Regions from separate parts of the Pseudomonas sp. S2_C03 genome, predicted to be linked through region 2. Evidence: riboswitches for the same ligand, from Rfam matches in the RefSeq annotation. Region 2 holds a riboswitch; each other region holds the start of a gene.
The links. A riboswitch is a leader RNA that binds a small molecule or an ion and turns the genes downstream of it on or off. The one in region 2 is predicted to bind cobalamin.
Positions count from the first base shown of each region.

Region 1: another riboswitch for cobalamin. It lies ahead of AB4N64_RS11555 (ABC transporter substrate-binding protein); the one in region 2 lies ahead of AB4N64_RS09785 (CbtB domain-containing protein).
Region 3: another riboswitch for cobalamin. It lies ahead of cobO (cob(I)yrinic acid a,c-diamide adenosyltransferase); the one in region 2 lies ahead of AB4N64_RS09785 (CbtB domain-containing protein).

Region 1 covers NZ_CP162766.1:2,557,347-2,567,944, reverse strand. Annotated here, with positions in the region: gene AB4N64_RS11580 (DUF1254 domain-containing protein) at 77-547, shown strand; gene AB4N64_RS11575 (hypothetical protein) at 567-1,016, shown strand; gene AB4N64_RS11570 (DUF3313 domain-containing protein) at 1,082-1,750, shown strand; gene AB4N64_RS11565 (ABC transporter ATP-binding protein) at 1,872-2,636, opposite strand; gene AB4N64_RS11560 (FecCD family ABC transporter permease) at 2,633-3,637, opposite strand; gene AB4N64_RS11555 (ABC transporter substrate-binding protein) at 3,646-4,659, opposite strand; cobalamin riboswitch at 4,789-4,983, opposite strand; gene tspO (tryptophan-rich sensory protein TspO) at 5,096-5,539, shown strand; gene AB4N64_RS11545 (cupin domain-containing protein) at 5,662-6,078, shown strand; gene AB4N64_RS11540 (hypothetical protein) at 6,173-6,499, opposite strand; gene AB4N64_RS11535 (sn-glycerol-3-phosphate transporter) at 6,734-7,192, opposite strand; gene AB4N64_RS11530 (DMT family transporter) at 7,312-8,208, opposite strand; gene AB4N64_RS11525 (aminotransferase-like domain-containing protein) at 8,473-9,804, shown strand; gene AB4N64_RS11520 (LysE family translocator) at 9,988-10,575, shown strand; gene AB4N64_RS11515 (helix-turn-helix transcriptional regulator) at 10,572-10,598, opposite strand, start outside.
Region 2 covers NZ_CP162766.1:2,132,656-2,143,253, reverse strand. Annotated here, with positions in the region: gene cobN (cobaltochelatase subunit CobN) at 1-2,495, opposite strand, end outside; gene cobW (cobalamin biosynthesis protein CobW) at 2,499-3,560, opposite strand; cobalamin riboswitch at 3,660-3,872, opposite strand; cobalamin riboswitch at 4,037-4,263, shown strand; gene AB4N64_RS09785 (CbtB domain-containing protein) at 4,382-4,576, shown strand; gene AB4N64_RS09780 (CbtA family protein) at 4,588-5,280, shown strand; gene AB4N64_RS09775 (cobalamin biosynthesis protein) at 5,277-5,690, shown strand; gene cobM (precorrin-4 C(11)-methyltransferase) at 5,771-6,517, shown strand; gene nfuA (Fe-S biogenesis protein NfuA) at 6,587-7,171, opposite strand; gene AB4N64_RS09760 (acyltransferase family protein) at 7,229-8,263, opposite strand; partial or broken gene AB4N64_RS09755 (fatty acid cis/trans isomerase) at 8,372-10,598, opposite strand, start outside.
Region 3 covers NZ_CP162766.1:3,706,947-3,717,544, reverse strand. Annotated here, with positions in the region: gene hda (DnaA regulatory inactivator Hda) at 1-315, shown strand, start outside; gene AB4N64_RS17125 (C40 family peptidase) at 529-1,158, shown strand; gene AB4N64_RS17120 (C40 family peptidase) at 1,364-1,897, shown strand; gene AB4N64_RS17115 (O-methyltransferase) at 1,913-2,566, shown strand; gene AB4N64_RS17110 (PQQ-dependent sugar dehydrogenase) at 2,694-4,007, opposite strand; gene AB4N64_RS17105 (hypothetical protein) at 4,076-4,660, opposite strand; cobalamin riboswitch at 4,815-5,029, shown strand; gene cobO (cob(I)yrinic acid a,c-diamide adenosyltransferase) at 5,113-5,724, shown strand; gene AB4N64_RS17095 (cobyrinate a,c-diamide synthase) at 5,721-7,103, shown strand; gene bluB (5,6-dimethylbenzimidazole synthase) at 7,100-7,750, shown strand; gene cbiB (adenosylcobinamide-phosphate synthase CbiB) at 7,747-8,655, shown strand; gene cobD (threonine-phosphate decarboxylase CobD) at 8,648-9,640, shown strand; gene AB4N64_RS17075 (cobyric acid synthase) at 9,637-10,598, shown strand, end outside.

The DNA of each region.
Region 1 (10,598 bases), 420 kb from region 2:
CCTCGTTGCTTCCCTTGTTTTTGCGCAAACCCCTATTACCGCAGCTGAGGCCACTCCGGCGCCGGGCGATGTTCCGATGAACATGTTTCTCAGCGTGCCGGCGTATGTGCCGGTGGATTATCAAGGGGGTGTACCGCCCAATACGGTGTACTCGATCGCCTGGCTCGATCTGACCCGGGAACCGCTGGTGGTGACGGCGCCGAACACCGAGGCAAGTGTCTACCTGCTGCCGATGCTCGATATGTGGAGCGATGTTGTGGCTTCGCCTGGCTGGAGCACGGCGGGAACCGAAGCCGATCACTTTCTGGTGACGCCGCCGGGGTGGACCGGAACCGTACCTGTGGGCCTGGTTCATCTGCCGGCGCCCAGCGCTGTGGTCTGGATCATCGGTCACAGCAAAACCGATGGCCCCTCAGATGAAACCTCCGTGCAGAAGATCCAGGCTGGCTACTCCGTGACGCCTTTGTCGCGGTTGGGAAATGCCCCTGAGGCCGTCCCAGTGAGGGTTGAGCCAGCCCCGGCCATCAAGCCGCTGCCGAAGATATGAGTCATTGGAGGAGGTCGTCATGAATCTCAACAGAACACTGACCGGTGTGTTGATCACAGCCGGACTGCTTGGCTGCACTCACTCATCCAGTCAGTCGGTGAACCTGGCGCTGCAAGCCACCGGCAGGAATGCCGGGCAGGTCGGTCGCGTGACGTTGACCGACATGGGCGATAAAACCAACTTCAACTTCTACATCACTGGTGTACCCACCGGCACCATCTTGCCGCCGCGGCTCTACAGCTTCGTCAACCAGGGCAGTTGCCAGCAACCGGGGCCCGTCGCCTTCGCCATGAACGATCAGGTCAACACGCGAAGCGATGCCGGGACCAAGGGGTGGAGTTTTTATCGCAGTGCGCCGATATCGTTGACCCATCTGCTGGCGGGCGCGCATTCGATTGTGGTGCGCAGTGCGCCGTCGGATGGCGACGGCGATATTTTCTGCGGTGACGTAGCGCAGGCGAACCGATGATAACGGCGAGCTTGCGGTTCCAGATGTTCTCCTCATCAAACCCTGATTTTCCAGGAGCATTGCCCATGAAGCTATCCCGTAACCTGTTTGTCGGCGTGACATTGGCGGTTCTGTTGCTCGGCGGTTGTACCTCGAAAGTGACAGAGCGCGCTCAATACTCGGGCTTTCTTCCCAACTACAACAACCTCAGTGAAGTCACCACCACCAGCGGCGAGAAGGCCATGCGCTGGGTCAGCCCGTCGTGGAATCCGAATGCGTACGACACGGTGGTGTTCAACAGGCTGGAACTTTATCCGGCGCCCAAGCCCAACGAACGGGTGAACCGGCAGACCCTGGACGAATTGCAGAGTTACATGACCGGCAAGGCCAAAAGCACGCTGGGGCAGAAATACCGGGTGGTGAGCAGCACGGCACCTGCCGGCTCCAAGGCGCTGATCCTGCGTGCCGCGATCACCGGCGTGAGTGCGTCCAACGAAGGCATGAAATGGTACGAAGTCGTCCCTATCGCGGCCGTGGTCGGGGCGACTCAGGCGGCTACCGGTTACCGCGATCAAGACACCAACCTGTTCATCGAAGCCGAATTCATCGACGCCAAGACCAACCAGACCGTAGCCAAGGTCGTGCGCAAGGTGTTCGGCACCCAGTTGTCGAACGAGAGCGAGAAAATCAGCACCAAGGACTTCAAGGCTGCGATCGATAAATTGAATGCCGATCTGGCGGCGTTTATTCGCTGATCAACGCATGACATGCAGGAGTTTCACTCGCGATGGTCGTTGGCGTAGACGCTGGCGGCCTGATGCCCGGCGGTGGCTCTGACTCCATCGCGAGCGTGCTCGCTCCTGCATCAACGCTGCATCAGGTAGAGCGCAACCTCAGTATCTGCGCGCCATCGAACGGGTCGGTCAGGTAATGTGCCTGCACGCCAAAGGTGTCGAGCAACCGTTGCGGCGTCAGCACCTCAAGCGGTTTGCCGAGCGCCACTAACCGGCCGTGATCAAGCACCGCCAGGCGATCACACGTCAGCGCCTGATTGAGGTCATGCAGTGCAATCAATGTGGTGACAGGCAATGACTGCACCTCGCGAAGAATCGCCAGTTGATGCTGGATATCCAGATGATTGGTCGGCTCATCCAACAACAAGATCTGCGGCCGTTGGGCGAGGGCTCGGGCGATGTGTACGCGTTGGCGCTCGCCACCCGACAGGCTGCGCCAGGTGCGCTTGCTCAGGTGCGCGGCATCCACGTCATGCAACGCCTGGCGGACAATGGCGTCATCTTCGCTCGACCATGGGCTCAACGCTGACAGCCACGGTGTACGCCCCAACGCCACCGCATCAAATACCCGAATGGCCTCGTCGGTATCCGCCTGTTGCTCGACCACTGCCAACTGCTGCGCGATGCTGCGTCGCGACAGCTCGCCCAAGCGCTGGCCACCCAGGCGCACGTCTCCGGTCGCCGGTGCACGCAACCCGGCCAGCAACTTCAGCAGCGTCGATTTGCCCGATCCATTCGGGCCGACGATGCCCAGGGTTTCGCCCAACCGGACCTCAAGATCAATGTCATTGAGCAGTTCGGCGTCCCGCACGCGAAAGCCCAGGCCAGAGCAGCTCAAGACACTCATCGAGCATTCCTCCGACCAATCAGAATCAGCGCAAACACCGGTGCGCCAACCAGTGCGGTAATCACACCGACCGGAATCACCTGACCCTTGATCAAGGTTCGCGATAACACATCCGCTGCAATCAGGAACAACGCACCGCCCAAGGCGCTGGCCGGTAACAGCCGCGAATGCCCGGTGCCCAGCATCAGCCGAGCCGCATGGGGAATCACCAGCCCGACGAAGCCGATGGAGCCGACAATCGACACCATCACCGCCGTCACCAGCGCTGCGCAACCAATGAGCACCAACTGCACGCGCCGTACCGCAATGCCCAATGACGCCGCCGAGTCGACGCCAAAGGTAAACGCATCCAGCGCACGCCGATGCCATAAACACACGACCAGGCCAGCGACGGCCACCGGTACCGCCAGCCACACCGACGGCCAGCGCACACCACTGAGATTGCCCAGCAACCAGAACAGAATGCCGCGCGCCTGCTCGGAACTGGCGGACTTGGTGATCAGGAATGCGGTCATTGCATTGAATAGTTGCGACCCGGCAATGCCCGCCAGGATAATCTGCCCGGTCCCCCCCGACGTACCGCTGACTCGCGCCAGCAACACCACCAGCGCAAAGGCGGTCATGGCGCCGACAAAGGCCCCCGCCGACAACGTCAGCAAACCCGCGCCGACACCCAGCAACGCTACCAGGACGGCACCCGTCGAAGCACCCGCGCTGATGCCCAGCAGATAAGGTTCCGCCAACGGATTGCGCAACAAGGATTGCAAGATGACTCCGCACGTCGCCAGCCCGGCGCCGCAAGCGGCGGCCACCAGCGCTCGGGTCAGGCGGTAGTTCCAGACGATGCCTTCATCGATGGGGTTCAGCGCATAACCCGCGCCCCACAGTTTATTGGCCAGCACCTGGAGCACCACGAGCGGGTCGATGGGCGTTTCACCAATGGCAACACCTGCCAGCACCGCCAGCGACAGCATCACCAGCGCAAGCAATGTACGTATCAAGGCTGCAGTCATTTCGGCAGATCGTAACCGTCGATGGCCGTGGCCAGTTGCTCGAGGCCGTCGAACATCCGAGCGCTGGCCTGCAAGGCCATGGCGTCGACGATGATGATGCGGTTGTGCTTCACCGCGTCCATGTTGCGGGTGACCGGATCGCTGCGCAGGAAGGCCAGTTTTTTCTCATGGTCATCCGCCGGGAAGCGGCGACGGTCCATGCGTGCGATCACCAGGAAAGTCGGGTTGGCCTTGGCGATGGTTTCCCAGCCCACGGTTGGCCATTCTTCATCGGAGTCCACCACGTTACGCACGCCCAGGGTGCTGAGCATGAAGTCCGGAATGCCCTTGTGCCCGGCCACAAACGGATCGACGTTCATGTCGGTGCTGGAAAACCACACCAGGGCACTGGCCTGTTTGACACCTTTTTGCTGGACCTTGGCCACGGAGGCGGCCAGCTTGGCTTTAAGCTCGGTGACCCACTGCTCGCCACGGTCCTGCACGTCGAAAATCTGTGCCAGTTGCTCGATGCTCTTGTAAATGGTGTCAATGCGAAACGGCTCCAGGCGCGTGCCGTCGGCGCCTACCCGATTGTCCTTGCCCTCGCAGTCGGACGGGAGCAGGTAGGTCGCGATCTTCAGTTCATGAAACTGTTCACGGGTGCCGACCGCGCCTTGTGGCCCGACCATCCATTCGAACTCCACGGTCACCAGTTCCGGACGCTTGCCGATCACGGCTTCAAAACTCGGCTCGTTGTTCGCCAGGCGTTCGACCTTGTCGTTTTGCGTCTTGTAAGCCGGCAGCACATCGTTGAACCACAGCGAAGTGGCGGCCACCTTGTTGCCCAGGCCCAAGGCATACAGCATCTCGGTGCCGGCCTGGCCAATCGTCACGGCGCGGGTTGGCGCGTGAGCAAAGGTGAGGGGAGTGCCGCAGTTGTCGATGGTCAGCGGGTACTGCGTCGGGGCGGCTTGTGCGAAGGCGCACAGGCCAAGGCTGGTGAACAGCGCAGTAAGGCGGGGCAACAGCATGGGGCAATCTCCATTTGAACCGGACTTGAAACGGGCGCGGTACGGGTCTGGAAACACACCATCGAACGCTGCTGTAAAAGCTGGGCAAGGCCGCTCGGCACGGATGTCCTCCCCGGACACCCCGCCGGTTAGTGATTTGCTTGGCCGGCAGGTCTCCTGACTGATGCGTCGTCGCCACGCTCCAGCCTTCCCGGATCAGGTCCAGTGACTATCGAGGAGCAGGCTCAGCATCTACAGTTGCGGGGGCAGTTTCGATTGACGCCCGTTGCGGCGTTTCGAATTCCCTATTAGTCCCGTTCGGGAACCGGCGGCGTATGGTAGTCGATCAGGCCGCCGAGGGGGAACGTGGTTTTTTTCACCTTGTACGCCGTGAACTTTTAACGGGTCAGCACCCGTCCAAGTTCCAAATACACCGACACAGGGACCGATCATGACCATGACCTTCTTCATCTTCCTCCTGGCCTGCGCGGCGGCCGCCAGCACCGGTGTGCTGTTCAAGCCGGGCGAGTGGTACCAGTCGCTGGTCAAGCCAGGCTTCACGCCGCCCAACTGGTTGTTCCCGGTTGCCTGGACGATCATCTACCTGCTGCTCGCCTGGGCCGGCTACCGCTTGAGCCTGATCCCCGGCAGCCAGATCGTGTTGGCACTCTGGGCCGCGCAAATCGCGCTCAACACCTTGTGGACGCCGGTATTCTTCGGCGCGCATCACGTGTTGGCGGGGATGGTGATTCTGGTGGTGTTGTGGCTGGTGGTCGCGGCCATGGTCGTCATGGCCCTGCGCCTGGACCTGATTACCGGTTTGATCCTGTTTCCCTACCTCGCCTGGCTCTGTGTCGCCGCTGCGCTGAACTTCTCCATTCTGCGTAACAACCCTCGATAGTTTGTTACGCGGTGTAAGAACAGAAGTGCCCGGGACGTGATTTATCCGCGTCCCGGGCAAAAATTATCATCGCGTTCCAGTTCGCAGGCGGTGCGCCGCGACAGCTTTGAGGGAACGCACACATGAAAACCATTGGCTTACGCCACGCTCTCCACGCCTTGCTTCTCGCCGCGACGACCACCACCCTCTGCGCTCCCGCGAACGCCGAGGCGCTGGACAACAAGCAATTTTCGTCAATGCGCAGCGAAGATGTGCAATGGCAGGGTTTTCCCGCGTTCCCCGACGGCGCCAAACTGGCGGTGATCGTTGGCAACCCGAGTCAGTCGGGGCCTTATGTGGTCAGGGTCAAAGTACCGAACGGCTTGAAACTGATGCCGCATACCCACTCGGAAGATCGCATCTATACCGTCATTTCCGGCGTGTTCTATATCGGCCAGGGCAGCACCTTCGACGCCGACAAACTTGTGGCCTACGGGCCGGGCAGTGTGGTCGTGCTGCCGGCGAACACGCCGCACTTCCCACTGGGCGAAGTCCGGTGAGTATGTGTCGCAGGTGTATGGGATCGGGCCTCTGGGGCTCAAGTACATCAATGACGCGGATGACCCGCGTCACGACAAGTAGCCCATTGGTGTGTCAGCTGAGCAACGAAAACCGCAGACGCGGCAGTTTAAAGGCCGTCACGCTGGATGGGGTGGACTCGCGACGTTGATCGACGATCATCTGGCCGATTTCCAAACCCAGCTCTGCAGCATCCTCACGGGTCACGAACCTCAGCGCCGGCGTCTCGCGCGCCTCCCGGATTTCCTGGCCGTCGTACCAGACCGAAACGGTCGTGGTGTGATGGCTCTGCAGGCTTTGGGCCTCGCGGGGTTCCACTTTGATGGGGCCAAACGTTTCGACGAGGATTTCGTAGCCCAGGTAAGTCGCTTGTTTGATTACGGCTGAAGGTTGTGCGGTCATTGCTGCTTTCCATAGCTCTACATCGGACAATGGAAGGCAAAATACTCGAAAATTGGCGCAATGCCAAACTGATATCATGACAAAATGATTACAGTCAATAACCGAGGAAATTGCTGGGTTTCAGGGGAGGGTGGGCTGACCGGTATCCGCATGGAGTGAACCGGCCCGTGGTACGCGCGCCACCCTGAGGCTCGCGGAAGGCTTGGCGCTTTGGAAATATCGGGCGCCCGATGGTCAGTACCGGTAACCCACATTAATCATGGCCGCAGCGCCACCCAGGATTACCAGCTCGGCACCGACCGGCCCGTAAAACGTGCCAATCGCCGGAACAAGTACCGGTGCAACGCCGTAGCGATTGAGTGGAATCCGGTCCTTGTATTTGCCTTTGTAGCCATGAACCAGACCGCCACTGAGCTTGGCGTACACCGGATACTCGTCAGCCACCCAACGATGCCCGTAATAACCGTAGTACGAGCGCTGGTCGAAGGAGTTGAGAAACGTCGCGCCTCCCCAAAGCGAGCCGTCTTCACGATTGCGTTCTACGCCGATCAGCTTTTGGCGGTTGTTGTGATCAGGATCGGGTTTCCAGTGTTTGGTGTAGGCGCTTGTCTGGAAGTACCAGGACTCTCCATCCATGGCGAAGGCACATGGGCTGATCAGGAGTGCGCCCAGGGTGAGCAGTAGAGGTTTCATCGATCACCATTTTTCGGCAGCAGGCGGGAATGCCGAACAAGCGTGCCATCGAAAACGGTGACCATCCGGTCGTTTGGTTTGCCGGACGTTTCGTTCGAAATGATTGGTCATACGCTGTTTTATTTCGAGAACCTTTTCGCACCCGCGACACACACAATGACCGCCAACGTCACTGCAATCATGCCAACGCTCACGTATTCATGCAGTAGCCCGGCCGCCAGGGCCAGACCGAAAAAAGGTTGCAGTAATTGCAGCTGGCCCACGGCAGCGATGCCACCTTGGGCCAACCCGCGATACCAGAATACAAATCCGATCAACATGCTGAACAGTGACACATAACCCAGGCTGAACCACGCCGAAAGGCTGACACCGGTGAAGGAAGCGGGTGCACGCCACACGCTTAGTAACACCATGGCCGGCAACGCCAGCACCAGGGCCCAGGAAATCACCTGCCAACCACCCAGCGTGCGTGACAGTTTTGCGCCCTCGGCGTAGCCCAGGCCGCAGGCGAAGACGGCCAGCAGCATGAGGATGTCGCCGGTGGGGTTGGCGCTCAGGCCTTGGGAGAGGGCGTAGCCGGAAACGAGCATGCTGCCCAATATCGAGAACAGCCAGAACGCCGGGCGTGGCCGTTCGCCTGTGCGAATGACGCCGAAAAGAGCGGTGGCCAGCGGCAGCAGGCCAATGAAGACAATGGAGTGCGCCGAGGTAACGTATTGCAGGGCCAGGGCGGTCAGCAGCGGGAAGCCGACCACCACGCCGAGCGCGACAATCAGCAGCGGTAGAAGTTGATGGCGCGTTGGGCGTTGTTGCTTGAGCAAGGTCAGCAGGCCCAGGGCGAGCAAGCCGGCGATAGTGGCGCGCATGACCGTGAGAAAAACCGGGTCAAACTCCAGCACGGCGACCCGGGTAGCGGGCAGGGAGCCGCTGAAGATGAGCACGCCAATAAGGCCGTTCAGCCATCCACTGGCTGATTTCTCGCGGGGCTGGGTGCTGAGGTGAGTGGCTCTTTCCATGGCGTTCGCTCGGAGGTGGTTGGGTGGCAGGTGCCGTGGGTGCATCGTGGGCCGCGCCGGGCCGACAATCAAAAAATTGTCATGGATACACCGGCACGTCGTAGTGATCGTTCCTCGACGCGACCCACCCCTGCGCATACCGATACATCGCCGTGTGCGCCTGGCGGAGGGGCATCTTTGGGACTGCAGCTGAGGTAGAGGCTGGACAGCGCCTGGCCTGAGCGAGTATCAAGACAATCTGCCAATTGTCCTGGATGTCCGCCGATGCCTCGCTTGCGCTACAAGTCACTGGTCGACACCTACGCCGCCGACATCCGTTCGGGACGCCTGTCGCCGGGCACGCGTCTGCCGCCGCATCGCCAGTTGGCCGCCGAACACGGCCTGGCGCTGGTGACCGCCAGCAGGGTGTATGCCGAGCTGGAGGCCATGGGACTGGTCAGTGGCGAGACCGGTCGCGGCACCTTTGTGCGGGAGATGTCACTGCCCATGGGGCAGGGGGTGAGCCAACACGTAGTGGCCGTGGGGATGGCCGATCTCAACTTCAACTATCCGTCGCTGCCGGGACAGGCGGATCTATTGCGCGTGGCGTTGCGCCAGTTGGCATTGTCCGGGGACCTGGAAGCCCATCTGCGTTATCAACCCCATGGCGGTCGCTTGCATGAGCGCGCATCGATCGCCCGGCACCTGGTCTCACGAGGGGTAAGCGTAGAGGCCGAGCAAGTGTTGATCGTCAGCGGCGCCCAGCATGGCCTGGCGGTGACGATGATGGCGCTGCTCAAGCCAGGGGATGTGATTGCGGCGGATGCAGTGACCTACACCGGGTTCAAGGTGCTGGCGCAGTCACTGCATCTGGAGATTGTGCCGATACCGGTGTCGGACAATGGGCCGGATCTTCAGGCACTTGAGGTGTTGTGCCGCAGGCGCTCGGTGCGGGCGGTGTACACGATGCCGACCCTGCACAACCCTTGCGGTTGGGTGATGGATCTGGCGTGGCGCAATCGGTTGGTGGCGATTGCGCGGCAGAATGATCTCTTGATTATCGAAGACGCGGCCTATGCGTTTCTGGTGGAGAATGCGCCTTCACCGGTCTCACAACTGGCGCCGGAGCGGACGGTGTATGTATCGGGGTTTTCCAAGAATGTTGCCACCGGGTTGCGGGTGGGCTTTGTCGCGGCGCCGTTGGAACAGGTGCCGGCGTTAGAGCGAGCGATACGGGCGACGACCTGGAACACGCCCGGGGTGATGACAGCCATTGCCTGCGGATGGATTGACGATGGCACCGTCGCTCAACTGGAAGCGCAAAAACGTGCGGATGCGCAGGCTCGGCAGGCATTGGCCGCCGAACTATTGAGCGGTTTGCGCTGCATGACGCATCCATCCTCGTACTTTCTGTGGCTGCCGCTGGGCGAGGATGCTCGGGCGGATCAAATTGCGGTGGAGCTGATGCATCAGCAGGTCGCTGTGTCCACGGCCGAGCCGTTTGCCACCTCGGTACACGTGCCCCACGCGATTCGGCTGGCTCTGGGGTCGGTGGACCTGGATTCGTTGCGCGATGCGTTGATCAAGGTCAAGCGGTTAGTCGGCGCGTATTGCTGACACAAACAGCCCCTGTAGGAGCGGGCTTGCCCACGATGGCGGTGTATCAGCCAACACAGATGTCGTCTGGTTTATCGCATCGCGGGCAAGCCCGCTCCTACAGGGGGCAATTTTCTTCAATACGCCAACCCTACCGCTCTTTATCTTCAAGCCTCTGGTTCAACTGAAGAGAAGAAGACAACCATGAGTCTGATCATGTCGATGGCCGCATTTGCCCTGGTGGCCTCCATCACGCCCGGCCCGGTGAACATCGTGGCGCTTAGTTCCGGGGCGCAGTTTGGCTTTCGCGCCAGCCAGCGGCATGTGGCCGGGGCGACATTGGGGTTTGTGTTGTTGCTGGTGTTGATGGGTTTGGGTTTGCATGAAGTGCTGGAGCAATGGCCGCAGCTGACGCGGATCGTGCAACTGGCCGGCGTGGGGTTTCTGTTGTTCATGGCCTGGAAACTGGCCGCAGACAGCGGCCAACTCGATGCGAAGGATTCGACGCGGGCGCCGTCGATGGTGTATGGCGCGGTGATGCAATGGCTCAACCCCAAGGCCTGGCTGGCCTGCGTCGCGGGTATGGGCGCGTTTGTCGCCGATGGTGAAGCACGGCTGATCTGGCAATTCGCGGCGGTGTATTTGGTGATCTGCTACCTGTCCGTCGGCTGCTGGGCCTACGCCGGGACTTTCTTGCGTGGCTACCTGAATAATCCCAAAGGCATGCGTCTGTTCAATCGTGCCATGGCAGGGTTGCTGGCCTTGAGCGCGGTATACCTGCTGTTGCCCTAAGCGTCGCGATATTGGCCTGGTGT
Region 2 (10,598 bases):
ACTTCAGACCAGTCACCTCCATCCTGTAGGAGCGAGCTTGCTCGCGATGGTGTGTCAGTCACCACCAAAGTGTCTGATACTCCATCGCGAGCAAGCCCGCTCCCACAGGGTGCGGTATTCAGTGTCTGGACGATCAGGTCTGCGGCAAACAACTCCAGCCGCTCACGGGTATCCCCCGCCGTGCGCCACAGTTCATCGCTGACCGCCAGCAACGCCTCCGGTCTCGGTCCGCCCCACAGCTCGGCCAGCGCGCAATCGAGCGGATCAAACCCTAATCCAAATGCCTTGGCCAACGCCCGCAACAAGCTCGACTGCGCCCCGCGCCCATCACCACGTGGGATGCGCAGCAATGCCAGCAGCGTGTCGATGCGCAAACGTCCAGTTGGTGATTCGCCGAAAATGTGCAGGCCATCGCGGATCTGCGATTCCTTCAAGTCGCACAAATACGTATCCAGGCGCGGCAACCAGATCGCCGCGTCGGCGTCACTGTTCAGGCTTTCGTCCAGCTGCAACTCGCGGTCGATGTGGGTCTCGCGCACCAGTTGCAGGATGTCACGCTGTAACTCCCGCGCCCGCCGTGGGTCGAGCAGTTGCGCTTCGTAATACTCGTCGGCCAACAATTCCAGGTTGCGCAGCGGCCCGTAGGTTTCTGCGCGGGTGAGCGGTGGCATCAGGTGATCGATGATCACCGCTTGCGTGCGCCGTTTGGCCTGGGCGCCCTCGCCCGGATCGTTGACGATGAACGGGTAGATATTCGGCAGCGGCCCGAGCAACGCGTCCGGCCAGCAGTTTTCCGACAGGCCCACGCCCTTGCCCGGCAGCCATTCGAGATTGCCGTGCTTGCCCACGTGAATCACACCGTGGGCACCGTAGGCGTGGCGCAACCAGAAGTAGAACGCCAGGTAGCCATGCGGCGGCACCAGGTCCGGGTCGTGATAGACCGCGCTCGGGTCCACCTGATAGCCACGGGCCGGCTGGATGCCGACAAACGTCAGACCAAAGCGCAGCCCGGCGATCATCATTCGCCCGCCCCGGTACATCGGGTCTTGCGCAGGCTTGCCCCATCGTTCCAGCACCGCCCGCCGATTGGCTTCGGGCAAGGCTTCGAACAGTCGCGTGTAGTCATCCAGCGCGAGGCTCTGATGGCACGGACGCAGGTCGAGATTGTCGAGGTCATTGCTGACGCCGCCGAGCAATTGCTGGATCAACGCGGTTCCGCTGTCCGGCAATTCGGCTGGCAGCGGGTAACCTTGCTCGTGCAACGCCCGAAGGATGTTCAGGGCGGCGGCCGGCGTATCGAGGCCGACGCCGTTGCCAATGCGCCCATCCCGGGTCGGATAATTGGCGAGGATCAAGGCAATGCGTTTCTCACCATTGGGCACCCGCGCAAGTTCCACCCAGCGCCACGCCAGCTCAGCGACAAAATCCATGCGCTCGGGCGCTGCCCGGTAGCACACCACATCGGACTGGCTGCGTTCGCTGCGCCAGGCCAGGTCCTTGAAACTGATCGGGCGGCTGATGATGCGTCCATCCAGCTCCGGCAGCGCAATGTGCATCGCCAGGTCACGCGGGCCCAGCCCTTGCTCGCTGTCACGCCAGCCGGGCTCGTTGTCCTGGGCACAGATGGCCTGGATCACCGGGATATTGCGACGAAACGGACGCAGGTGCGGCGCTTCCGGGCTGGATTGAGCAAAGCCGGTGGTGTTGAGGATCACCGCCGCGTCGACCTGGTCCAGCCAGTCCTCGACCACCGTCAGGCAACCGGGCTCTTTCAGGCTGGCCACCGCAATCGGCACGGGATTGAGCCCCGCCGCTTGCAAGCGCTGGCAGAACACATCGATGAAGCCCGTGTTCGCCGCCTGCAAGTGCGAGCGGTAAAACAGCACTGCCGCCACTGGCTTCCCGGCCTCCCAGTCGGCTTGCCAGTCGCTGAGCACAGCCGGGCTTTTGCTCGGGTGATAGATCGCGGTGCGCGGCAGGGCTTGGGGTTCACTCCAGGTGTAATCGCGACCGAGCCAGCGACTCGCCAAACAGCGGAACAGGTCCAGGGCGTTGGCCATGCCGCCCTGGCGCAGGTAGTGCCAGAGCCGGTCACGCTCTTCGACCGCTACCGTGCTCAGGTCGCTGAGTTCGGGGTCCGGGCGGTCGTCACCGGGCACCAGAATCAATTGCACGCCGCGCCGGGACAGCTCGATCAGTTGCTCGACGCCATAGCGCCAATAGGCGATGCCGCCGTGCAGCGAAATCAGGATCACCTTGGCATGGCGCAACACTTCATCGACGTACAAATCCACCGAGGCGTGATTCTGCACCTGCATCGGATTGGCCAGGCGCACGCTCGGGTAATCGTCGGGTAACTGTTGCGCGGCCTCGGCGAGCAAGGCGAGGCTGGAGTCGCCACTGCACAGGATCACCAGCTCGGCGGGGGTTTGTCCAAGGTCGGCGATGTTGTCATCCGACACGAAACCGCCGGGCTGGGTCCTGAGCAGGTGCATGGGTTACACGCTGAGCGCGGCGCGCAGTTGCGCTTCGAGTTGCACGGCGTCCAGCGCCTGGCCGATCAGTACCAGGCGTGTGGTGCGCGCTTCATCGGCGCCCCACTGGCGGTCGAAGTGCTTGTCGAAGCGTGTGCCCACACCTTGGATCAGCAGGCGCATCGGCTTATTGGGGATCGCCGCGAAGCCCTTGACGCGCAGGATGTCGTGCTTGATCACCAACTGGGTCAGCGCATCCAGCAACAGGCTCTCGTCGGCCTGGGGCAATTCGATGGAGATGGAGTCGAACGCGTCGTGATCGTGATCGTCCTCGCCTTCGTGGTGGTGATCGTGGTGACTGTGACGGCTGTCGATGTGTTCTTCGGAACCAGCACCCAGGCCGATCAGCACATCGAGCGGCAAGCGACCGCTGCTGGCTTCGATGATCTTGACCGCCGGCGGCAATTCTTCGGCGACTTCCAGGCGCACGCGGGCCAGGTCTTCAGGGTTGATCAGGTCGGCCTTGTTGAGAATCACCAGGTCGGCGCTGGCCAGTTGGTCGGCGAACAGCTCGTGCAGGGGCGACTCGTGGTCCAGGTTCGGGTCGAGTTTACGCTGGGCGTCGACCTGATCCGGGAACGCGGCGAAAGTGCCAGCAGCGACGGCCGGGCTGTCGACCACGGTGATCACCGCGTCGACTGTGCAGGCGCTGCGGATTTCCGGCCACTGAAAGGCTTGCACCAATGGCTTGGGCAGTGCCAGACCAGAGGTTTCGATGAGGATGTGGTCGAGGTCGCCCCGGCGCGCCACCAGTTCGCGCATCACCGGGAAGAACTCCTCCTGCACGGTGCAGCACAGGCAGCCGTTGGCCAGCTCGAAGACACGACCGACGGCTTCTTCCTCGGTGCAGCCGATGGAGCACTGCTTGAGGATTTCGCCATCGATGCCCAGCTCGCCGAACTCGTTGACGATTACGGCGATACGACGGCCCTGGGCGTTGTCGAGCATGTGGCGCAGCAAGGTGGTCTTGCCCGAGCCGAGAAACCCGGTGACGATAGTGACGGGGAGTTTGGCCAGTGTTTTCATCGGATGCCCTTTGGCAAGGTGGCGGGCATACGGGACGACAAGCGCTGCAACAGCGGTGCGCGCAAGAGTTTCGCCACCGGATCACCCCGCCCGGTTGTAGTGAGAATCTGGATCGAGGCAGGTCTCCTGGCTGACAGTGTGCCGGGCGGTTGGCCCGGCATTCGCTGCGCCTTCCCGCGAACCCATTGTGCAGGGCTTGCAGTGGCGTGGCAGCGAACATCACCGTTCACAGTTGCGGGGGCAGCCGCGGCATTGACCGCGTTCCCTTCTTAGCTTCGACAATGGCGAAGAACCTCGAAGCGACAAGGCTACGCATGGTCTGTGGGCGGGTCAAATTCTTGTGGCGGCAATCGGGACGCCATCGCGGGCAAGCCCGCTCCCACAATGGGCCGGTGTCCGCAGTCCCCTGTGGGAGCGGGCTTGCTCGCGATGGGCGCGACCCGGTCTCGATTGACGGCAAAGCCGCCCCATGCTCTCCTACACGCCTTGTTACGGGTGCCCTTCACAGGGTGAAACGGGAAACCGGTGAATCATGTGCTTTACTCAAGCCCATGTCAGTCCGGTGCTGCCCCCGCAACGGTAAGCGAGCGAAGAATCAGATCCACTGTGCCGATCATCGGCATGGGAAGGCGATTCTTGCAGGTTTCGGCAGATGCCCAAGCCCCTCGCGAGCCCGGAGACCGGCCCGCAACACACAGTGACGATACGATCACGAAAACAACAAACCCGCGGTGGGCGGGCGCTGTTTGAACCTCTGCGTGCACGCTACGCAGGGTGTCTGCATGCGCTCTCGTCACCCTGACAGAACAGAGGGAAGCGCCATGTCGATCATCAGCAGCACCGGCCACGCACCGGCCAGCAGCCACACAACCACCCTGACCCAACGCCTGACCGTCGCCGTCTGCGCATCAATCCTGGGCGCGTGCCTGGTCTACTTCGCCGGTTTCTCGCACATCGAAGCGGTCCACAACGCCGCCCACGATACCCGCCACAGCGCCGCGTTCCCTTGCCATTGAGACCTGACGACATGATCAAGCGTATCGCGCAAACCGCAGGTTTTTCCGGACTGCTGGCCGCCCTGCTGCTCACGCTGCTGCAAAGTTTCTGGGTTTCGCCGCTGATTTTGCAGGCCGAAACCTACGAGAAATCCGAGCCTGCCGCCGTTGAAGTGCATGAACATGCTGCCGGCACGGCCGCGCACAGCCACGACACCGAAGCCTGGGAGCCGGAAGACGGCTGGCAGCGCGTGCTGTCGACCACCGGTGGCAACCTTGTCGTCGCCGTCGGTTTTGCACTGATGCTCGCCGGTCTCTACACCCTGCGCGCACCGACCAAAACTGCACAGGGCCTGCTCTGGGGCCTGGCGGGCTACGCCACTTTCGTGCTGGCGCCAACCCTCGGCCTGCCCCCTGAACTGCCGGGCACCGCCGCGGCGGATCTCGCGCAACGGCAAATGTGGTGGATCGGCACCGCCGCTTCGACCGCTGTCGGCATTGCCCTGATCGTGTTCAGCCGCCATTGGCTGATGAAATTGCTGGGCGTGGCGATCATCGCCGTTCCGCATGTGATCGGCGCACCGCAGCCGGAGGTGCATTCGATGCTCGCGCCAGAAGCGTTGGAATCGCAATTCAAGATGGCTTCGCAACTGACTAACGTCGCGTTTTGGTTGGCCCTTGGCTTGCTCAGCGCGTGGCTGTTCCGTCGTCAGAACCAGGCATGATCATTGAAAGCACAGCGCCGACCCTGGTGGTCGGCCTGGGCTGTCAGCGCGGCTGCCCGGTCGAAACGCTGCGCGCTTTGCTCGACCAGGTCCTCCAGGCTCATCAAATCGAACTGCGTCAAATACAGGCCCTGGCCAGCATCGACCTGAAACGTGACGAGCCCGGCCTGATCGAACTGGCTGCACAACTCGACCTGCCGCTGACGTATTTCAGCAGTGAACAACTGGCGCCCTACGAGCCGTGCTTAAGCCACCGTTCGCAGATCGCCTTCGAACGCACCGGCTGCTACGGCGTGGCCGAGAGCACCGCCCTCGCCCTCGCCGAACAACTCACTCAGGCACCGGCGACCTTGCTGATTTCACGACAAAAATACGCCCAGGCGACACTGGCATTGGCCGGCGCAGCGTAAAATCCCGATAATCCCCGCCCCTGAACATGAGCAATCTTCATCTGAAGCCTTGCCCAACCCTTTTTTGACAGGAAACGACGATGACCGTCTACTTCATTGGCGCAGGTCCTGGCGACCCGGAACTGATCACGGTCAAAGGCCAGCGCCTGATCCGCAGCTGTCCGGTGATCATCTATGCCGGCTCCCTTGTGCCCGCCGCCGTGCTGGAGGGCCATAGCGCCGAACAGGTGGTCAACAGCGCCGAACTGCACCTGGAGCAGATCATCGAACTGATCAAGGGCGCTCATGCCAATGGCCAGGACGTGGCGCGGGTGCATTCCGGGGACCCGTCCCTGTATGGCGCGATTGGCGAGCAGATCCGCTATTTGCGCGAGCTGGGCATACCATTCGAGATCGTCCCCGGCGTCACTGCGACGGCGGCCTGCGCCGCATTGCTGGGCGCAGAACTGACTCTGCCGGACGTATCACAGAGTGTGATCCTGACCCGTTACGCCGATAAGACCGCGATGCCGGTCGGTGAAGAGCTGGGCAGTCTGGCGCAGCACGGGGCGACCATGGCGATTCATCTGGGCGTCAACCATTTGCGCAAAATCCTGGCTGAATTGCTGCCGCATTACGGCGCCGATTGCCCCATTGCCGTGATACACCGGGCGACCTGGCCGGATCAGGACTGGGTAGTGGGGACGATCGAGGATATTGCCGCAAAGGTTGAGGCCAAGGGGTTTCGGCGCACGGCGTTGATTCTGGTTGGGCGGGTGCTGGGCAGTGATCAGTTCAGTGAGTCGTCGTTGTATCGGGCTGGGCATGCGCATCTGTATCGCCCTTGAGGCCCTCGAATTTGACGCATAAAAAAACGGCGCTCACGGGGCGCCGTTTTTCATGTCGCAGCGAACACCTTAGTAGTAGGCGTTTTCTTTCTGCGTGTGGTCGGTCACGTCGCGAACGCCCTTGAGCTCGGGGATGCGCTCGAGCAAGGTCCGCTCGATGCCTTCCTTCAAGGTTACGTCGGCCTGGCCGCAGCCCTGGCAACCGCCGCCGAACTGCAGAACGGCGATGCCGTCCTCCACCACGTCGATCAGGCTGACCTGACCGCCGTGGCTGGCCAGCCCCGGATTGATCTCGGTTTGCAGGTAGTAATTGATACGCTCGTTGATCGGGCTGTCGGCGTTGACCATCGGTACTTTGGCGTTTGGCGCCTTGATGGTCAGTTGGCCACCCATACGATCGGTGGCGTAGTCGACGACCGCGTCATCCAGGAAAGCTTCACTGAACGAGTCGATGTAGGCAGTGAAGCTTTTCAGCCCCAATGCGGTGTCTTCGGGTTTTTCCTCGCCCGGCTTGCAATAGGCAATGCAGGTTTCCGCGTATTGGGTGCCGGGCTGGGTGATGAAGACGCGGATGCCGATGCCTGGAGTGTTCTGCTTGGAGAGCAGATCGGCCAGGTAATCGTGGGCGGCGTCGGTGATAGTAATAGCAGTCATGGAAACTCCTCACAGGCTTGGGCGCAGTTTACGCCAATCATCGCGCCGCACAAAGTCCTAGTATTTTTGTCGGGAAATAACCGACTGACTTTGGCGGGCGGATTCACCGTCAATCCGCTGTTTTAGCCACCGATAGCTGCACTTTTCCACCCATTGATAACTTGCCCAAGCCCCTGCGCCGATGGCAACGACGCATACGATGAACATCACGTACGGGTCTACCCCGTAGCGCTGCGCGATAAAGCCGCCTGCCGACAATACCAACACGTGCATCAAATACACCGAGTAGGAGCAATCCCCTAGCCATTTCAGCAGCCGGCGATTCTCGAAAAAGCGCTCCAACGCCATGCAGGCCATCACCAGCACCGCACTGGGCAAGCCCCAGGCGAGAAAGCGTGGTTGCGGCGGCAGGTGGTAAATGATCAGCAGCGCACCACCGATCCCCATGAGGGGCAGATACAAGCCGGGCTTGATCCACCCACGGCGGTAGATCATGCCGATGGCGATGCCCAACAGGAACTCATACACGATGCTCGACCGGTAAAACTCGCTGATCCAGCCATAGCCGGTCCAGGCCTCACAAACCGCAAACAGCAGCGCCGCGACGATCAGCAGCCGCCATTGCAGGCGGAACAACAGCGCCCAGGCAAACAGCACGTAAAACAGCATTTCGTAATTGAGCGTCCAGCCGACAGTGAGCGTCGGATAAATCCCGTAGCCGCCGGGGTTTTGGGTGGGAATGAACAGCAACGACAAGAGGAAATGCGACCAGTCGACCGTCTGATCCGGCAATAAGGGCCGGGCGAACACAACGAGCAACGCCATCAGCACCGTGTACAGCCAATAGGCCGGCACGATTCGAAACAGCCTGTAGAGCAGAAAACGCCCGGGCGGCAGCGATTTGCCTTCGGTGGAAAGGAAAATCACCAGGCCACTGATGACGAAGAAGATATCGACCCCCACCGCGCCCTTGTCGATGAACAACTGTCCAATCGGCCCACGGGCCTGGAAGTCGAAGAAAATCTGCATGAAATGGTGACAGACCACGGTCCAGGCCGCGAGGGCGCGCAGTGCCTGTACAGAAATCAACATCGATCGCTCTCCGGGAATTGTTTCCCCCGCTCCCACAGGGGGATCAGCACAGGCAGGGGAATCGGCGGTGTATATAAAGTCCGACACCTCCACCCCGGCAAAGGTCGATCAAAGATTCTCGTAGCGATTCATGTCCAGCACGCCCTCTTCCACCGGATCGGTTTCATGGATGTACTGGCTCAGGTCATGGAAATAGAACCAGAACTGCGGATGACTTCGGCGGATCCCCCAACGTTCGACGATTTTCTCGAAACGATTGGCGTCCTTGGCATTTTCCATGGCCTCTACGAACGCTGGCACCTGGGCCGCAGGAATGTTGAAGATGAAATTCGGGTAGCTGCTGAACACGCCCGGGAAGATGGTCAGCGTATCCAGCCCCGGCTGGTAGCGCAGCGACTCGCCGAGCAGGAACGCCACGTTGCTGTGGGCGCGGTTGCGCAGAAGGCTGTAGACCTCGCGCTTGCCGCTGGACGTCTGGATTCGCAGCATCGTCGCTTCCGGCAACTGGTCAATCACTTTCAATCCCGCCGCAGGACGCGAAGTCAGGCGGCTCAGGACCTGTTCGGCACTTTGCAACTCAGCGTCAATGTTGGGACGTGAACAATACGCGCCGTCGCAACGGTTGATCGGGTCTGGTTTGGCGTTCAGCTCGCCATAGCGCACGAGCAATTGCTGGGCGAAATCGTACTTGGGGTCTTTGGGGTCGAGTTTAAGCGCGGTGGGCTTGTCGTCGTCGATATCTTCGTAGTCCATCCACATCTTGATCTTGCCGCTGTTCTGGTACCAGTCATCAAGGTAACCCTCGCGAGAATTGGCCGGCATCAGACGCAGGAAGTTCTGTTCGGCGCCGTTGCGGATCAGGTCGAAATACAACCGCGTCTGCGCCTGATGGGACACGTTACCGAACACGTCGAAGTTCACCGCCAACTGGTAGTACGTGCGCTCCAGCAAGGGGTAGTCGAATAGCCACATCGTCTGCGGCACTTCGCCGATCAGGCCCTTGGTCACGGCGGCGCTGTCAAAATGACGGAAGATGCTTAGCAGCGCATTGTCGTTACCGGCCCAAAGGGTCGACCAACTTGGCGCCGGCAGGTCAGCGTAGCTGTCGCGCCGCAAGGCTTCGTACTCGTTGCGCTTGTTACGGTAGTCGTGCCACAGGCCGATGACGCTGCCAACGTCGTCGTTCTGTCCCGGCATCGCCAGCAACGGCGTAGCCTGTCCCCGGTAATTGGGGTCGGTGATGTAGAGGTCGTGCTCCGGCGCCTGGAACAACGCCCAGAAGTTGTCGCGAATCACATCCGTGGCGATCTGGCCCCGGCACACCGGACCGCGAATGAAGGTGCGCACGAAGTATTCGGCGTTATCGAGCATGAACTGGTAGCGCGCCTGGGCCGGAATGGCCTCGAACGTCGAAAACGGGTTGGCTCGGCGCTCGGGCCCGTAGCCCGGCAAGGCGTTGACCTGCCAGTTGCCGCTGTAGAACAAGCTTTTGACCCGCGCCATCTTTGCTGCGCTCAGCGGGTAGGTGATGTGGGTCTTGTGCACGATCACACCCTGCACCGGCCACAGGCGATAGTAGAACTCAGTCCCGGGATCGTCGTTCGGGCGGCGAGTGTTGATCACGTTGATCGGTTGACCCGTTGGCGTCCGCGAGCGCACCCACTGGAAAAAATGCCCCGGCTCGCCGTCCTTGAAATAGAGGTGCGCAAGGAACCAGTGCTCGTATAACCAGCGCCCTACCAGGCTTTGCCGGGCGCCCGGCGCATTGAGCAGGTTTTCCCATTGCATCACCTGCATCGCTTCGTTTGCGCTTGGCGCCAGGCCCTTCTCGTCAATCGGCGCCCCCGAAGCGAGCCAGCGCTGCAAAGTCTGATATTGCTGATCGGTCAGGCCGGTGACGGCCAGGGGCATGCCCTGTCCAGGATGGGTGCTGGTATAGGTATCGAACTCCGCCGGCATGGCGCAGGTGTTTTCGCGGTTCAGACCCAGGACGATGTCCTGCGGTAATTTGGCATTGGGCTGCAACGGCGTGTTATGGCCGAACTCCAGCATCCGCGCCATCAGCGCGGCCTGGCTGCCCTGGGCGTCGAGTACCGAGTAGAAGCCTTTCTGTTGCCAGGCACGCTTGCCGGTCGCGTCATAAAACAACCGGGTTGGCGTCGCCGCCTGGGTACGCTCCCCGTCGTAGACAGGCGATTTGCTGGCGCCACGCGCCGCGCCTTCGCCACTGCCCAGGTTGAGCTGGCAGGCGGAGTCATAGCAGGCGTGGCAAGCCACGCACTTTTCGGTAAAGATCGGTTGGATATCGCGGGTGTAGGGAAAGCCCCGGCGCAGC
Region 3 (10,598 bases), 1.6 Mb from region 2:
CGGCGGCTGTTGATTGCGGCTTCGACCTCTCCGCGCGAATTGCCGGTGAAGCTCGCCGACCTCAAATCACGCCTGACCCTGGCACTTATCTTTCAGATGCGACCCTTGTCCGACGAAGACAAACTGCGCGCGTTGCAGCTACGCGCGTCTCGTCGCGGCCTGCACCTGACTGACGAAGTCGGGCATTTCATCCTGACTCGAGGCACTCGCAGCATGAGCGCATTGTTCGACCTGCTCGAGCAGCTCGATCAGGCCTCCCTGCAAGCCCAGCGCAAGCTGACCATCCCTTTCCTGAAAGAAACATTGGGCTGGTGAGCCCCGGTTTTTCAGGGCTTTCGGCATATTTCAGGCGTCAACAAACCCGCGTTCCTACAGGGTGTAGGCCGCGTAAGCGTCTAAATGGGGCTTAAGCGCTTAGATGTAAACGCGAAAACGAAAAGTCACAAAAGTTTCGATTGAATTTGCAAATGAGGTCGATAGCGGGCATAGTCTCGGCTTCTTTACAACTATGAAGTCACGGTCGTGCCCATGCTAAAGCGCTTCGCACCCCTCGTGCCCCTCGCACTCGTTACCCTGTTGTTCGGTTGCGCCGCCCACACCCCAGTGTCGGAGCAGGCTCCTCAACAGCAGGTCAGCAAAAATTCGGTTACCGCACAATCTTCCGCCGAGCGTTTCCAGCAAGAACTGGAAACCGACAAGGAACTGGCCAACTTCGCCGACGGCAAGTCGTACCAGCTTCCGGTCCTGGCGGACAGCATCCTCGAGCGCGGTATGTCCCTGATCGGTACCCGCTACCGTTTCGGCGGCACCTCCGAGGCTGGCTTTGATTGCAGCGGTTTCATCGGCTATCTGTTTCGTGAAGAGGCTGGCATGAACCTGCCACGCTCCACTCGCGAAATGATCAACGTCGATGCGCCACTGGTTTCCCGTAGCGCGCTCAAGCCGGGCGATCTGCTGTTCTTCGCTACCAACGGCCGTCGCGGTCGTGTGAGTCACGCCGGGATCTACCTGGGCGACAACCAGTTCATCCACTCCAGCAGCCGCAAAAGCGGTGGTGTACGGGTCGATAGCCTGGGCGACAGCTACTGGAGCAAGACCTTCATCGAAGCCAAGCGTGCACTCGCCATGGCGCCGACAGTGGTCACCGCACGCAAGTAATGCTTCATTCGGTCGGTGGCGACCACTGCCGGGCAGTAACCGCACTGGTTACATGGTGAACTTAAAGTCTTACTTGAAGTTTGCCCCATAGGCGCTAGAATCCTGATCTATTATTGATGGCAAACCGCCTGCGCCTTGCGCAGGCGGTTTTCTTTTCTGTCGCTTGGGCAGAAAAAAGCCGCAGACAGATCAGGATGCTCTGCTTATGACGATGTCGGCCCGCCTCGCACTCATGCTCCTCGCCGCGCTGCTCAGCGCTTGCGCCAGCCGCACGCCACCTGCGCCTGTGGTTCGCGCGCCGATTGTCTTTGGTACGCCACAGCCGTCCTCACCCGAGGCAGAAGACGTGTTGTTTCGCGCTCTGGGCCTGGTCGGCACACCTTATCGCTGGGGGGGCAACACACCGGATTCCGGTTTCGATTGCAGTGGCCTGATTGGTTACGTCTATCGCGACGCCGCCGGTATTTCGTTGCCGCGTACGACTCGCGAAATGATCAGCATGCAGGCGGCCGATGTCGGCAAAGAAGGCCTGCAAAGTGGTGATCTGGTGTTCTTCGCCACCAACGGCGGCTCTCAGGTGAGTCACGCCGGGATCTACGTTGGTGAGGGTCGATTTGTCCATGCGCCGGCCACCGGTGGCACGGTCAAGCTCGACAGCTTGTCCAAGGCGTATTGGCAGAAAGCCTACCTGAGCGCGAAGCGTGTTCTGCAACCCGAGCATCTGGCGCGCAACCCCTAGTCTGGAGAGGTTGTCATGACCGCTCGCACGCTGAATCTCGATGATGCCCTGTACCAATACCTGCTCGACGTTTCCCTGAGGGAAACGCCGCTGCTCAAACGCCTGCGCGACGAAACCCAGGCGCTGCCCATGGCGCGCTGGCAGGTGGCGCCGGAACAGGGGCAATTCCTTGCCTTGCTGGTCAGGCTGATCGGTGCAAGACGAATTCTGGAAATCGGCACTTTCACCGGTTACAGCGCGTTGTGCATGGCGGCCGCCTTGCCGGATGACGGTGCACTGATCTGCTGTGATGTACCCGGCGACTATAATGTCATCGCGCGTCGTTACTGGCAGGAGGCGGGCCTGGACGAGCGGATTGACCTGCGGCTGGCGCCTGCGCTGCACACCCTGTCTCAGTTGGATGAGCCAGGGCAGTTCGATCTGATCTTCATCGATGCCGACAAGGCCAACTACCCCCACTATCTTGAGCATGCCCTGCGTCTGTTGCGCGTTGGCGGCCTGGCGGTGTTCGACAACACGCTGTGGAGTGGGCGGGTGCTGGAGTCAGCGCCCGAAAGCGCTGACACCCGCGCGATCCAGGCGCTCAATCGTGCGTTGAAGGATGACGCGCGAGTGGACCTGTCGCTGTTGCCACTGGGGGATGGGTTGACGCTTTGTCGTAAGCGCTAGAGGCCTTCACGCGCGCCCTGTAGGAGCGAGCATGCTCGCGATGGACTGGAAAACGCCGCTGGGTGTCAGATAGCCAACGTTTTCGTTGACGATCATCGCGAGCATGCTCGCTCCTAAAGGGGGAAGGTCATTTCGCGGCAGACACCCGCCACACCTTGTTCCCCACATCATCGGCCACCAGCAGGTCGCCCTGCTGATCGATCACCACGCCCACCGGGCGACCCATGGCTTTCTCTTCGTCATTGAGAAAACCCGTGAGCACATCCACTGGCGCGCCGCTCGGTTTGCCCGCGCTGAAGGGCACGAAGATCACTTTGTAGCCACTGTGCGGTTTCCGGTTCCACGAGCCATGCTGGCCGACGAAAGCGCCTTCCTTGAATTGGGCCGGCAACGTATTGCCTTCTGCGAAGGCCAGGCCCAATGAGGCGGTATGCGGGCCGACTGCGTAATCCGGTGCAATAGCCTTGGCCACCAGGTCCGGATTTTGAGGTTCTACGCGTACATCGATGTGCTGGCCGTAGTAACTGAACGGCCAGCCATAGAACGCACCTTCCTTCACCGAAGTGATGTAGTCCGGCACCAGGTCACTGCCGATTTCATCGCGCTCGTTGACCGCTGTCCACAGCGCGCCGCTCTGCGGTTCCCACGCCATGCCGTTGGGGTTGCGCAAGCCCGAGGCGAATATCCGGTGGTTGCCAGTGGCACGATCCACTTCCCAGATTGCCGCGCGTCCTTCTTCCTTGTCCATGCCGTTTTCGCCGACGTTACTGTTGGAGCCCACCGTGACGTACAGCTTGCTGCCGTCCTTGCTTGCGATGACGTTTTTTGTCCAATGGTGATTCAGCGTGCCACCCGGCAGGTCAATCACCTTCATGGGTTGGGATTTGATCGTGGTGTCGCCTTGCTGGTAATTGAAACGCAGCAGTCTGTCGGTGTCGGCGACGTACAGGTCATTACCGACCAGTGTCATGCCGAAGGGGGAGTTGAGGTTTTCCAGGAACACGGTACGGATTTCGGCGATGCCATCGTGGTCTTTGTCGCGCAGCAACGTGATGCGGTTGGGGCTGGGTACGGCAGCCCCGGCACGGCTCATGACTTTCTTGGTGATCCAGCCCTTGATGCCTTTATCGTCATCGGGTTTGGGCGGCGCATTGGTTTCGGCCACCAGCACGTCGCCGTTGGGCAGTACGTAGAGCCAGCGTGGGTGATCGAGGCCTTCGGCAAATGCAGCCACCTGAGTGCCCGCTGCTGCCGTCGGTTTGGCGCCGGCCGGCCAGCCGATGGCCGGGGCGATGTTCATTGTCGGGAACAGTGTCTTGTTCGGTTCTGGCAGTTGCGGGGATGGGCCGGTGCCGTCGGAGACCTGCAGGGTGGAAGTTTCACCGCAGGCAGCGAGCCCGGCGGCCATGGTGATGACGAGAGCGAGCTGGGGCTTGCGCATGCTGAACTTCCCTAAGAATGCAGTGATCTGATCAGTAGAGAAGCGCAAGCCCGAGATGGTTCAACCGGTCAGCCGTGAGCTTCCTTGAACAACACCGCGATGCCCGGATGATAGTTGCCCGCTTCGTTGCGTAATTTGCGGTAGGCGTAGGGGAAGTACCAGGCGACCGCGCAGGAATGTTCTTTTTGCAGGTCATCGACCATGTCCTGCAGCTCTTCCGGCGTGGCGCCGTGCTGGGCTTTTTGCGGGGCCACGAACAGGCAGCCCAGTTTCAGGTCGCTGCTGTAGCTGATGCGTTTGGCGTCGCTGGTGATTTCCGCCAACGCCTGGGTCAGGTTGAGACTGTTGACCCGTGGCCAGCGTTGGGTGGCCTGAAGATACGCGCGCGTTTCGCTGGAGGCGATGAACAGATTGGCGCGGGCGTTGCGTTCGCCTTCCTCAAGCTGCTTGCGGGTCTGGGTGTCTTGCAGGGTGACCATTTCGGCCATCCAGGCGGCGGCCGCGAGCAAACCCAGATTGGCTTTTTCGTCGTACCAGTAAGGTGTGTCGTTATCGCCCCGTACGGCGTTGTAGCGGTCTATACAATCAAACCAGCGTTCCAGCAGCGGGCGCAGGAATTCCAGTCGCGGATTGCTGATAATCATGCCTTGCATGGTGCTCACCCTTGTTCTTGTGATGTGGGGTTGTGGCTCTTTGATATCACTGCTGGGAGTCTGGCACAAGATTGGCGTCATTTTATTGATCGACGGCAGTTATTCATCCGCCAGCCTCCCGGCTTTAATTGACGCTCCACCCCCAACCCTCTAACCTTCGCGGCTTGTTTCAGGTGCTCTGTGACCCAGGTCGGCAGAGTGAAACAGGGAAGCCGGTGAGTGCGTGCACGATCCCGGCGCTGCCCCCGCAACGGTAAATGAGTGAAAGCTGCGCCTTGAGCCACTGTGTCGATCGCGACATGGGAAGGCGCGCAGTCCGGCGTGATGCCGCTCATGAGCCCGGAGACCGGCCTGATTCAATCCAGCGACATCACGGTGGGCGATGTCGGGCTTCTTGCCATCTGTTTCTTGTGCCTGCCCGCCGTTATCCCGCCTCAACGGAGAGCTCCCCCATGACCGATACCCCAGATCGTGACGAACGCCATTTGGCGCGCATGTTGCGTAAAAAAGCCGTGATCGACGAACGCATCGCCAACTCGCCAAACGAATGCGGCCTGCTGCTGGTGCTCACCGGCAATGGGAAAGGCAAAAGCAGCTCGGCGTTTGGCATGCTCGCCCGTTCCATGGGCCATGGCATGCAGTGCGGCGTGGTGCAGTTCATCAAGGGTCGCAACAGTACCGGTGAAGAATTGTTTTTCCGCCGCTTCCCGGAGCAGGTGCGTTTCCACGTGATGGGCGAAGGCTTTACCTGGGAAACCCAGGACCGCCAGCGTGACATCGCTGCCGCCGAAGCGGCCTGGGCGGTGTCCCGCGAGTTGCTGCGCGATCCGTCGATTGGTCTGGTGGTGCTGGATGAGTTGAACATCGCTCTCAAGCACGGCTACCTCGACCTCGATCAGGTCCTCAGCGACCTGCAAGCGCGTCCGCCGATGCAGCACGTGGTGGTGACCGGCCGCGGCGCCAAACCCGAGATGATCGAGTTGGCCGACACCGTTACCGAAATGGGCATGATCAAGCACGCCTTCCAGGCCGGTATCAAGGCGCAGAAGGGCGTTGAACTGTGAGTGAGCCACGTCATTGCCCGGCGGTATTGATTGCCGCGCCGGCCTCCGGTCAGGGCAAGACCACCGTCACCGCCGCCCTGGCGAGGTTGCATCGCAACCAGGGGCGCAAGGTGCGCGTCTTCAAGTGTGGCCCGGACTTTCTCGACCCGATGATCCTCGAGCGCGCCAGCGGTGCGCCGGTGTATCAATTGGACATGTGGATGGTCGGCGAGCAGGAAAGCCGGCGACTGTTGTGGGAAGCCGCCGCCGAGGCTGACCTGATTCTCATTGAAGGGGTCATGGGCCTGTTCGACGGTACCCCGTCCAGCGCCGACCTGGCGCGTCACTTCGGTGTGCCTGTACTCGCGGTGATTGACGGCACGGCCATGGCGCAGACCTTTGGCGCCCTGGCACTGGGCCTGGCCCGCTATCAACCGGACCTGCCGTTTGCCGGTGTGCTGGCCAACCGGGTCGGCACCCTGCGCCATGCGCAATTGCTCGAAGGCAGCCTGACCGAAGGTTTGCGCTGGTACGGCGCGCTGTCCCGGGAAACCGGAATCGAGCTGCCGAGCCGACACCTGGGCCTGGTTCAGGCCAGTGAATTGAACGATCTGGATCTGCGTCTCGATGCTGCTGCCGATGCCCTGGCCAGCAGTTGCGAAGTCGCGCTGCCGCCCGCCGTGGCGTTTGCGGCCCCCGAAGTGATCGCGGTCGATCCTTGGCTGGCCGGCGTGCGCATTGCCGTGGCGCGTGATGAAGCCTTTGCGTTCACCTATGGCGCCAGCCTGGACCTGCTGCGGGCGATGGGCGCCGAGTTGGCATTCTTCTCGCCGATTCGTGACACGCAACTGCCGCTCGCCGACAGCCTCTACTTGCCCGGCGGTTACCCGGAACTGCACCACGTGGCGCTGGCGCAGAACACGTCGATGCTAGAAGCGATCCGCGCCCACCATGCAGCCGGCAAACCGTTGCTGGCCGAATGCGGCGGCATGCTCTACCTGCTTGATTCGTTGACGGATGTCGAGGGCACTCGCGCCGAGTTGGCCGGCTTGCTGGCGGGGGATGCGGTGATGCAGAAACGCCTGGCGGCGCTCGCCTTGCAGGCGGTTGAATTACCGGAAGGCTCGCTGCGCGGGCACACCTATCACCATTCGCTGACCACCACCGGGCTGGCTCCGATTGCTCGCGGCCTGAGCCCGAACGGGGGGCGCGGCGCGGAGGCCGTTTATCGTGAGGGGCGGATGACGGCTTCTTATGTGCATTTTTATTTTCCGTCAAATCCTCCTGCGATTGCTGCGCTTTTTGCGCCGGACCTTACGGACGCCATCGCGGGCAAGCCCGCTCCTACAGGGGGCGAGTGTATTGGTGTAGGAGCGGGCTTGCCCGCGATAGGGTCATGACCGATAACGCCTTCTCCGAGGCCGAACGCCAAGCGGTCTACCGCGCCATCGCCGAACGCCGTGACATGCGTCACTTCACGGGTGGCACCGTAGAACCTGAGCAACTGCGGCGCCTGCTCGAAGCCGCACACCAGGCGCCGAGCGTTGGCCTGATGCAGCCGTGGCGTTTCATCCGCATCAGCGACCGCAGCCTGCGCGGCAGGATCCAGTCGCTGGTGGAGGAAGAGCGCATGCGCACCGCTGAGGCCCTCGGCGAGCGCAGTGACGAATTCATGAAGCTGAAAGTGGAAGGTATCAACGACTGCGCCGAGGTGCTGATTGCGGCGCTGATGGACGACCGCGAACGGCATATTTTCGGCCGCCGCACGTTGCCGGAAATGGACATGGCCTCGTTGTCCTGCGCGATCCAGAACCTGTGGCTGGCATCCCGCGCCGAAGGGCTCGGCATGGGTTGGGTTTCGTTGTTCGAGCCCCAGGCCCTGGCTGACCTGTTGGGGTTGCCCGCCGGGGCCAAGCCTTTGGCGATTCTCTGCCTGGGACCGGTCGAACAGTTTTATCCGGCACCGATGCTGGTGCTTGAAGGCTGGGCGCGGGAACGTCCATTAAGCGAAATGTTGTATGAGAATTATTGGGGAGTGAGTCAATGAGTGTGGCGTTGTTGAGTGTCGCTGCGGTGGCGCTGGATGCGCTGCTGGGCGAGCCCAAGCGCTGGCATCCGCTGGTCGCCTTCGGCCGTTTTGCCGACCGCATCGAACAACGTTTCAACGGGGGTGGTCGCGGCTGGCGCAGCCATGGCGTGACGGCCTGGGTGATTGCGGTCGTGCCGCTGACCTTGCTCGCCACGGCTTTTTCCTGGGCGCCTTATGTGGGTTGGATCGTCGAGATTCTCGCCCTCTATTGTGCGCTTGGCTTGCGCAGCCTGGGGGAGCACGTCGAGCCGGTTGCCAAGGCTTTGCGTAGCAATGATCTGGAGCAGGCGCGCCAGCGTGTCGGTTATCTGGTCAGTCGCCAGACCACTGAGCTGGATTCAACCGAAGTGGCCCGCGCCGCCACTGAATCGGTCCTGGAAAACGGCAGTGACGCCGTCTTCGCGGCGTTGTTCTGGTTTGCCGTGGCCGGCGCGCCAGGGGTGGTGCTCTATCGCTTGAGCAACACGCTGGACGCGATGTGGGGCTATCGCAACGAGCGTTTCGAACGCTTCGGCTGGGCGGCTGCGAAGATCGACGACGTGCTCAACTACATTCCTGCCCGATTGGTGGCGTTGACCTATGCACTGTTGGGCAAGACCCGACTCGCATTCAAATGCTGGCGCACACAAGGCCCCACCTGGGACAGCCCGAACGCCGGTCCGGTGATGGCCGCCGGGGCAGGCGCCCTGGGGGTCGAGTTGGGTGGGGCGGCGATTTATCACGGTGAGTTGCACCAGCGTCCCCAGTTGGGCGAAGGTGTGCCAGCGGACGCCGATTCCATTGATCGAGGCTGGCAACTGGTCCAGCGCGGGGTATGGTTATGGTTGCTGATTCTGTGTGTGGGAGCTGAATTTTATGCTTGAACACGGTGGTCGGTTGCGCAAGGCGGCGCTTGAATACGGCATTGCCGAAGCGGATTGGCTCGACCTGTCCAGCGGCCTTGCGCCCTGGCCGTTTGCCGTGCCGGACATTCCGCTGCGCGCCTGGGCGCGGTTGCCGGAAGCCGACGATGGCCTGGAGCAGGCGGCCTGCGAATACTACGGCGCCTCGCAGGTGCTGCCGGTAGCGGGCTCGCAAATGGCGATCCAGTTGCTGCCGCGTTTGCGTCGGGCCGGCAAGGTCGGAGTGCTGTCACCCTGTTACGCCGAACACGCCGAGGCCTGGCGCCGCAACGGCTACATCGTGCGTGAGGTGGTGGAACAGGAAGTCGATTTTTTCATCGACAACCTCGATGTGCTGGTGGTGGTCAATCCGAACAATCCAACCGGCTTGTGCATCGCGCCTACGCGTTTGCTGGAATGGCATTCCCGGTTGGCTCAACGGGGCGGCTGGCTGGTGGTGGACGAGGCGTTCATGGACAACACGCCGCAACTGAGCCTGGCACCTTTTTCCCATCAGGTCGGCCTGGTGGTGCTGCGCTCCTTTGGCAAGTTTTTTGGTTTGGCCGGCGTGCGCCTGGGGTTTGTCCTGGCCGAGCGCAAGTTGCTCAAGTTGCTTGCCGAACAAGTCGGACCCTGGGCCGTCAGTGGGCCGACCCGTGTGCTGGGGCGAGTCTGCCTGCTGGATAAACAGGCGCATGCCAGTCAGCGCGCGCGCAGCGATGCCGCCAGTGAGCGGCTGGTGACGCTGCTGGAAAAACACGGTTTCAAACCCCAGGGCGGTTGCGCCCTGTTTCAGTGGCTGAGCACCGAACATGCCGAAGAGTTGCATGAGTTCATGGCCCTGCGCGGCATCCTGCTGCGCCTGTTCTCCAGCACCAGCAGCCTGCGCTTTGGCCTGCCGGGCGAGGAAGCTGATTGGTTGCGGCTGGATCAGGCATTCGAAGCCTATGCCAGGGAAAAACGATGACTGCGCTCAAGCCCCGGGGCTCCACCTTGATGGTACAGGGCACCACGTCCGACGCCGGTAAAAGCACGCTGGTGACGGCCTTGTGTCGTTGGGTCACTCGCCAGGGCGTCGAGGTGGTGCCGTTCAAGCCTCAGAACATGGCGCTCAACAGTGCCGTGACCGCCGACGGTGGCGAGATCGGTCGCGCACAAGCCGTGCAGGCCCAGGCGGCTTATCTCGAACCGCACACCGACATGAATCCGGTGCTGCTCAAGCCCAACAGCGACACTGGCGCCCAGGTGATCATCCACGGCCGTGCGGTCACGACGATGAATGCGGTGGCGTACCACGACTACAAAGCCATCGCGATGGAAGCGGTGCTGGCTTCGCACCAGCGCTTGAGCGCGGCGTATCCAGTGGTCATGGTCGAAGGCGCGGGCTCGCCGGCAGAGATCAACTTGCGTGCCGGCGACATTGCCAATATGGGCTTCGCCGAGGCGGTGGATTGCCCGGTCGTGCTGATCGCCGATATCAATCGCGGCGGCGTGTTCGCGCACCTGGTCGGCACACTGGAGCTGTTGTCGCTCAGTGAGCAGGCTCGGGTCAAAGGCTTCATCATCAACCGTTTTCGTGGCGACATCGCCTTGCTCCAACCGGGACTCGACTGGCTGCAGGCCCGCACCGGCAAACCGGTGATCGGCGTCTTGCCCTACGTGATGGACCTTCATCTGGAAGCCGAGGACGGCATCGACCAGCGTCAGGCCGACAAGGCCGATCAGGTGCTCAAGGTGGTGGTGCCGGTGTTGCCGCGTATCAGCAACCACACCGATTTCGATCCACTGCGCCTGCACCCCCAGGTGGACTTGCAATTCATCGCCCCCGGCCAAGCCATTCCCCCCGCCGACCTGATCATTCTGCCCGGCTCCAAAAGCGTGCGCAGCGATCTGGCGTACTTGCGGGCGAATGGCTGGGACACTGC